DNA from 2 places in the Ideonella alba genome. Region 2 is predicted to be linked to the other one. Evidence: riboswitches for the same ligand, from Rfam matches in the RefSeq annotation. Region 2 holds a riboswitch; the other holds the start of a gene.
The links. A riboswitch is a leader RNA that binds a small molecule or an ion and turns the genes downstream of it on or off. The one in region 2 is predicted to bind glycine.
Positions count from the first base shown of each region.

Region 1: another riboswitch for glycine. It lies ahead of gcvT (glycine cleavage system aminomethyltransferase GcvT); the one in region 2 lies ahead of KAK03_RS17475 (D-amino acid dehydrogenase).

Region 1 covers NZ_JAGQDD010000008.1:59,541-62,915, reverse strand. Annotated here, with positions in the region: gene gcvP (aminomethyl-transferring glycine dehydrogenase) at 1-143, opposite strand, end outside; gene gcvH (glycine cleavage system protein GcvH) at 188-562, opposite strand; gene gcvT (glycine cleavage system aminomethyltransferase GcvT) at 592-1,737, opposite strand; glycine riboswitch at 1,783-1,894, opposite strand; glycine riboswitch at 1,908-1,995, opposite strand; gene KAK03_RS12530 (nitroreductase family protein) at 2,057-2,848, shown strand; gene KAK03_RS12525 (acyl-CoA synthetase) at 2,901-3,375, shown strand, end outside.
Region 2 covers NZ_JAGQDD010000015.1:23,490-26,864, reverse strand. Annotated here, with positions in the region: gene KAK03_RS17480 (LysR family transcriptional regulator) at 1-145, shown strand, start outside; gene KAK03_RS17475 (D-amino acid dehydrogenase) at 204-1,487, opposite strand; glycine riboswitch at 1,549-1,669, opposite strand; gene KAK03_RS17470 (M20 aminoacylase family protein) at 1,764-2,933, opposite strand; gene KAK03_RS17465 (tripartite tricarboxylate transporter substrate binding protein) at 2,930-3,375, opposite strand, start outside.

The DNA of each region.
Region 1 (3,375 bases), on a different contig from region 2:
ACGATGGTGCGCATCAGCGCCTCGCGCGAGGCGGCGCCGATGGCGGCCAGCATCAGCGGTTCATCAGCGGCACCGGGGCCGATGTGGCGGGGGGCGAACTCGCGGTCGGTCTCGAGCGCGGCCAGGGGCAGGGCGGTGGGCATGGGCGGCAGGCGGGGGTCAGGGTCAGGCGCCGGGGCGCCGGAAATCAGAGGGTCTTGAGCAGCGCGTCGTAGGCCGGCGGGTCCATCAGCTCGTCGAACTGGGCCATGTCGGTGACCTTGACGGTGAAGAACCAGCCCTTGCCCAGCGGGTCGGAGTTGGCCAGCGAGGGGTCGTTGCGCAGCTCTTCGTTGACCTCGACGATCTCGCCGGTGACCGGCATGTAGATGTCGGCAGCGGCCTTGACCGACTCGACCACGCCGGCCACGTCGCCCTTGGCGTAGGTCTTGCCCACCTCGGGCAGGTCGACGAAGACCACGTCGCCGAGCGCGTCCTGCGCATGCAGCGTGATGCCGACGACGGCGGCCTCATGGTCCTCGATGTTGATCCACTCGTGGTCGGCGGTGAACTTGGTCGTCATGGGTTGGCTCCTGTGGGGGGATGGGGAGGTCAGCCGCGGTAGTAGCGGTTCGGGGTGAAGGGCATGGCGGTCACGGTCATCGGCAGGCGCTTGCCGCGCACCTCGGCGAACACCTGGGTGCCGACGGCCACGTAGGCCGGCGGCACATAGGCCATGGCCACCGGCTGGCCGACGGTGGGGCCCAGCGTGCCACTGGTGACAGTGCCCAGGGCCGTGCCGTCGGCGGCGAAGAGGGCGGTGCCTTCGCGCACCGGGGCGCGTTCCTGGCCGAGCAGACCGACGCGCTTGCGGGCGGCGCCGGCGGCCAGCTGGGCGTCGATCACCGCGGCGCCGGGGTAGCCGCCGGCGCGCGCGCCACCGGCGCGGCGGACCTTCTGGATGGCCCAGGTCAGCGCGGCCTCGACCGGCGTGGTGGCGGTGTCGATGTCATGACCGTACAGGCACAGGCCGGCTTCCAGGCGCAGCGTGTCGCGCGCGCCCAGGCCAGCGGGCTGCACCTCGGGCTGTGCCAGCAGTGCGCGGGCCAGGGCCACGGCCTGGTCCTGGTGCACCGAGATCTCGAAGCCGTCCTCACCGGTGTAGCCCGAGCGGGTGACAAAGCAGTCAAGGCCGTCCAGCGCGAAGCGGCCACCCGTCATGAAGGTGAGGCTGGCGACATCCGGGTTCAGCCGGGCCAGCGCGGCCACTGCCTGCGGGCCTTGCAGCGCCAGCAGCGCGCGCTCGGGCATCGGGATGACCTGGCAGCGCTGGCCGATGCCGGCCTGCAGGTGGGCGATGTCCTGGGCCTTGCAGCCGGCGTTGACCACCACGAACAAATCACCGAAGGCCGCGCGCGCGTCCAGCGCAGGGCGGGTGACCATCAGGTCGTCGAGCAGGCCGCCCTGCTCGTTGGTGAACAGCGCATAGCGCTGCTTGCCCACCGGCAGGTCGACGATGTCCACCGGCACCAGGGTTTCCAGCGCAGCGGCGGCGTCGGCGCCGACCAGGCGCAGCTGGCCCATGTGCGAGACATCGAACAGCGCCGCCGCCGTGCGGCAGTGGCGGTGCTCGGCCATCAGCCCGGCGGGGTACTGCACCGGCATGCTGTAGCCCGCGAAGGGCACCATGCGAGCGCCCAGTTCCAGGTGCAGGTCGTTGAGGGGGGTGGTCAGCAAAGGGGTGTCAGGCGTGCTCATCAGGGCGGTGTCCAAGGGGCAGTTCGGGAAGGTCTGGCCGTTCGAAATGCCCCCGCTGTCCGCTTTACCTGAGAGATTGACCCCGCCGCGTCAGACGGCCGGGCTTGCCCCTTCGGTGGACGGACTCCAGGGTCCGCCTCTCTCCAGTGAGGAGCGCGTGACCTGGGCCACGCGCCTTGCCAGTCCTTTTGCCTGAGCGTTCGGGTGGGCCCTGCGCCTTCGGCGGCCCCGGGTGGGGCTCTCTCCTGACAAGCGGGCACTGTAGCAGTGCGCGGCCGCTGAGGCATCATGTGCGAACCCCAATTGCCCACCCGCCGTCATGACCGAGGCCGATGCTTTCCACCGCCTGCTGCAGGCCCACCGCTCGATCCGGTGTTTTCGCAGTGACCCGGTGGACGATGCTCTGGTGGACGCGTGCCTGGTGGACGCGCTGCAGGGCAGTTCGTCCAGCGGCAACCTGAACATGGTGTCGGTGGTCAAGACCCGCGACCAGGCCTCGCGCCGCCAGTTGCATGCGCTGCACGGCGAGCAGGACATGATCCTGCAGGCGCCTCTGCTGCTGACCTTCTGCGCCGACACCCACCGCACCCGGGCCTGGCTGGCCGAGCGTGGCGCCCGGCTGGGTTTCTCCGACCTGGTGAGCTGGCACGTGGCCAGCTTCGACGCGATGATCATCGCCCAGACCGCCGCACTGGCACTGGAAAGCCATGGCCTGGGCATCTGCTACATGGGCACCACGCTGTTCTCGATGGCGGCCATTGCCGAGCTGCTGGGCTGCCCCGACCACGTGCTGCCGGTGACCACGCTGGTGGTGGGCTGGCCCGACGAGGCGCCGGCCCAGCGTGACCGACTGCCAGCGAGCGCCTGGATCCATGACGAGCGCTACCAGCGCCTCGACGCCGCCAGCATCGAACGCGATTTCCGCGAGCGCGAGGAGCGTGGCAAGGCGCGCTACCTGGCGGTGCCGCACATGGCCGAGCGCTGGCGCGAACTGGGCATCGAGTCGCTGGCCCATTACTACACCAGTCCGATCAAGTACGACCCGGACGTCTTTGCCGAGTTCAGCGCCGAGATGGAGCAGGCCTTGCGCCGCAACGGCTTCCTGGCCTGATCGCCACCGCCGGCAGCGCTACAGTCCGCACACACCGCCCGGGAGCTTCCACATGACGTCGATCTACGACCTGCACCTTGACCGCAACCCCGCCAACCACGTGCCGCTGTCGCCGGTCAGCTTCGTGGAGCGCAGCGCCGAGGTGTTTGCCGACCTGCCGGCGGTGATCCACGGCGCGCGCCGCTACACCTGGGCCCAGGTGCGCGGGCGCAGCGCCCGGCTGGCCGCCGCCTTGCGTGCACTGGGCGTGGGGCGCGGCAGCACCGTCACGGTGATGCTGCCCAACACCCCCGAGATGGTCGAGGCCCACTATGCGGTGCCCGCGCTGAACGCGGTGCTCAACACCCTGAACACGCGGCTGGACGCCTCCTTGCTGGCCTGGCAGATGAACCACTGCGAGGCCCAGGTGGTGATCACCGACACCGAGTTCGGCCCGGTGATGTACGAAGCCCTGCGCCTGCTGCGTGAGAAGCATGGCCGCGACCCGGTGGTGATCGACGTGGCCGACAGCGAGCACACCGGCCGTG
Region 2 (3,375 bases):
GCCGGAGGTGCAGCGCCCGATCGGCCTGGTGACGCTGCAGGGCCGGCGTCTGTCCACCGCGGCGCAGGCCCTGGCCGGTCTGCTGCGTGACGAGGTGCTGCGCACCTTGCGGCAGTCGGGCCGGGGCCGCGGTGCGGCTGTGTAGCCGGATCAGCGCCGGCGGTGGTGGCCGTCGGTCCGCCACCGACCGATCGGCCGCGCCATCACTGGAAGGCGAAATCCAGTTCCGGCTTCATGCCGCTGACGATGCGCGCAATGCTCTTGCCCGAGCCGCAGGCATGCGTCCAGCCCAGCGTGCCGTGGCCGGTGTTGAGGAACAGCTTGCCCACCCGGCTGCGGCCGATCAGCGGCACGTTGGACGGCGTGGCCGGGCGCAGGCCGGTCCAGAACTGGGCCTGCTCGGTGTCGCCGGCGCCGGGGAACAGTTCCTCGGTGCGGCGCACGATGGCTTCGCAGCGCACGCGGTTGAGGTCGCGGTCGTAGCCGTTGAGCTCGGCGGTGCCGGCGATGCGCAGGCGGTCGCCCCCCGGTGTGCCGTCAGGCAGCGCCGGCGAGGTGAGTCTCGAGAAGACCAGCTTGAATTCGTCGTCGGTCAGCGAGACCTGGTGCGCCTTGCTGGCGTCCTTGACCGGCATCGTCACCGAGTAGCCCTTGGCCGGGTAGATCGGCAGCGAGATGCCCAGTGTCTGCGCATAGACCGGGCTCAGCGAGCCCATCGCCAGCACGTAGGCGTCGGCGCGCAGGCGCTGGAAGCGGCCTTCGGCGTCGGTGGCTTCCACGTGGTCGATCTCGCCGCCGGCGGTGCGCAGCGCGGTGACGGTGTGGCTCATCAGGAAGCGCACGCCGTCTTCCTCGCAGCGCCTGACCAGTTCGCGGGCGAAGCGGTTGGCGTCGCCGGACTCGTCCTCGGCGGTGTAGGTGGCGCCGGCGAGCTGCGGGCGGATGTGGGCCAGCGCGGGCTCCAGCTTCACCGCTTCATCGGCGCTGATGACGCGGCGGTCGCAGCCCAGATCGCGCATCTGCTGCGCGGGCGCTTCGGCGGCGTCGAATTCCTTCTGGCTGGTGTAGAAGTGCAGGATGCCCTGGGTGCGCTGGTCGTACTCGATGCCGCGCTCGGCGCGCAGCGCCTGCAGCTCGCTGCGGCTGTAGGTGCCCAGGCGGACGATCTGCTCGATGTTGTGGCGGGTGCGGCCCGGCGTGCACTCGCGCAGGAACTGCAGGCCCCACAGCCACTGGCGCATGTCGGCGCGCAGGCGGAACAGCAGCGGGGCGTCTTCCTGGCCCAGCCACTTCAGCAGCTTGGCGGGGGCACCGGGGTTGGCCCAGGGCTCGGCGTGGCTGACCGAGATCTGGCCGCCGTTGGCGAAGCTGGTTTCAGCGGCCGGCGTGGCCTGGCGGTCGACGACCGTGACCTCGTGGCCGAGCTGGCGCAGGTAGTAGGCGGACGTGGTGCCGAGCAGGCCGGCACCCAACACGATGACGTGCATGGGAGAGTCTCCATTCAAGGATGGGCAGCAATGGCATCCGCAGCGGTGAGGCTGCCGATGTGCCGCTCCCCCTGTCCTTGGTACCTGAGAGATTCGGCGCCAGCCTTGCGGGCCGGGCCTTGCTCCTTCGGTGCGTCAGCCCTGGTGTGAACAGGCGCTGACGGCTCTCCAGACGGCGTGTGTGAGGTGGCAGTACGGGACCTGAGCGTGCATGGGAGTTTGCGCCTTCGGTGGCTGCGGCGCAGGGCCGCAGCACTCTCCTGCCAGGGATCAAGTTTACGCGGGAATCAGGAACCTCCGCGCCAGCAGCGTCCAGTAGGCGGCGCCGACGGCGATGTTGTCGTCGTTGAAGTCGTAGCCGGGGTGGTGGACCATGCAGGCATGGGCCGGCACGCTGGACTCCGGGCCGCCGTTGCCGATCAGCAGGTAGCTGCCGGGCACGCGCTCGAGCATGAAGGCGAAGTCCTCGCTGCCGGTCAGCGGCGGGCCCTGGCGGGTGATGCCGGCTTCGCCGCGCAGCTCGGCGCCCACGGCGCGGGCGAAGGCGGTGGGCTCGGCATGGTTGACCAGCACGGTGTAGCCGGGCCGCCAGTCGACCTCGGCGCGCAGGCCGTAGCCCTCGGCCTGGGCCGCGGCCAGCGCGCGGATGCGCTGCTGCAGCGTGGCGCGCACGCCCGGGTCCAGCGCACGCACGCTCAGCTCCAGCCGGGCGCTGGCCGGAATCACGTTGTTGGCCTGGCCGGCCTGCAGCGCGCCCACCGTGACCACCGCCGCCTGCAGTGGGTCCACATTGCGCGAGACCACGGTCTGCAGCGCCATCACCAGGCTGGCTGCGGCCACCACCGGGTCGGCGGTGTGCTGGGGCATGGCGCCGTGGCCGCCCACGCCGTGCAGGGTGATCGTGGCGTAGTCGCTGGAGGCCATGGCCGGGCCGTCGCGGAACACCAGGTGGCCCTGCGGCGTGCCGGGCATGTTGTGCATGGCGAAGACGGCGTCACAGGGGAAGCGCTCGAACAGGCCGTCGGCCATCATGCGCAACGCGCCGCCGCCGCCTTCCTCGGCCGGCTGGAAGATCAGGTGCAGCGTGCCGTCGAAGCCGCCTTCATCGGCCAGGCGACGCGCGGCCGCCAGCAGCATCGCGGTGTGGCCGTCGTGGCCGCAGGCGTGCATCAGGCCCGGCTTGCAGCTGGCCCAGGGGCGGCCGGACTGCTCGCTGATCGGCAGCGCATCCATGTCGGCGCGCAGGCCCAGGCGGCGCGGGCCGCTGCCGCGGCGCAGCGTGCCCACCAGGCCGGTGCCGCCCAGGCCGGTGACCACCTCGTAGCCCCATTCGCGCAGGCATTCGGCCACCAGGCCGGCGCTGCGGTGCTCCTCGAAGGCCAGTTCCGGATGCTGGTGCAGATCGCGCCGCAGCGCGACGAAGTCGTCCAGCGTGGCGGCACTCATTGCGCTTCCAGCTTGATGGCCTTGGCGATGGCGCGAAAGCGCGCGGTCTGGGCGGCGTATTCGCTTGAGGCATCGGCCAGGCTCAGCGGCTTGGCGGGCATCACCGCCTGCTGCTCCAGCTGGGTGTGCACGGCGGGGTCGGCCAGCACGGTGGAGAGCGCCTTGTGCAGGGCCTGCACCACCGGCTCGGGCGTGTCCTTCTTGACGAAGTAGCCGGTCCAGATGTTGAACGCGAAGTCCTTGACCGACTTGCTGTCGTTGACGCTGGGGTACTGCTTCAGGAACGGGGCTTCCACCTTGCCGGCCGGGGCCAGCGTGCCGATGATCTTCAGGCGGCCACTGTCCACCAGGCCACCCACCTGCGCACCGCTGACGATGATGGAGATGTCCACCATCTCGCCGCCCAGGTCCTGGAAGATCGGCGCGATGCCCTTGTAGGGGA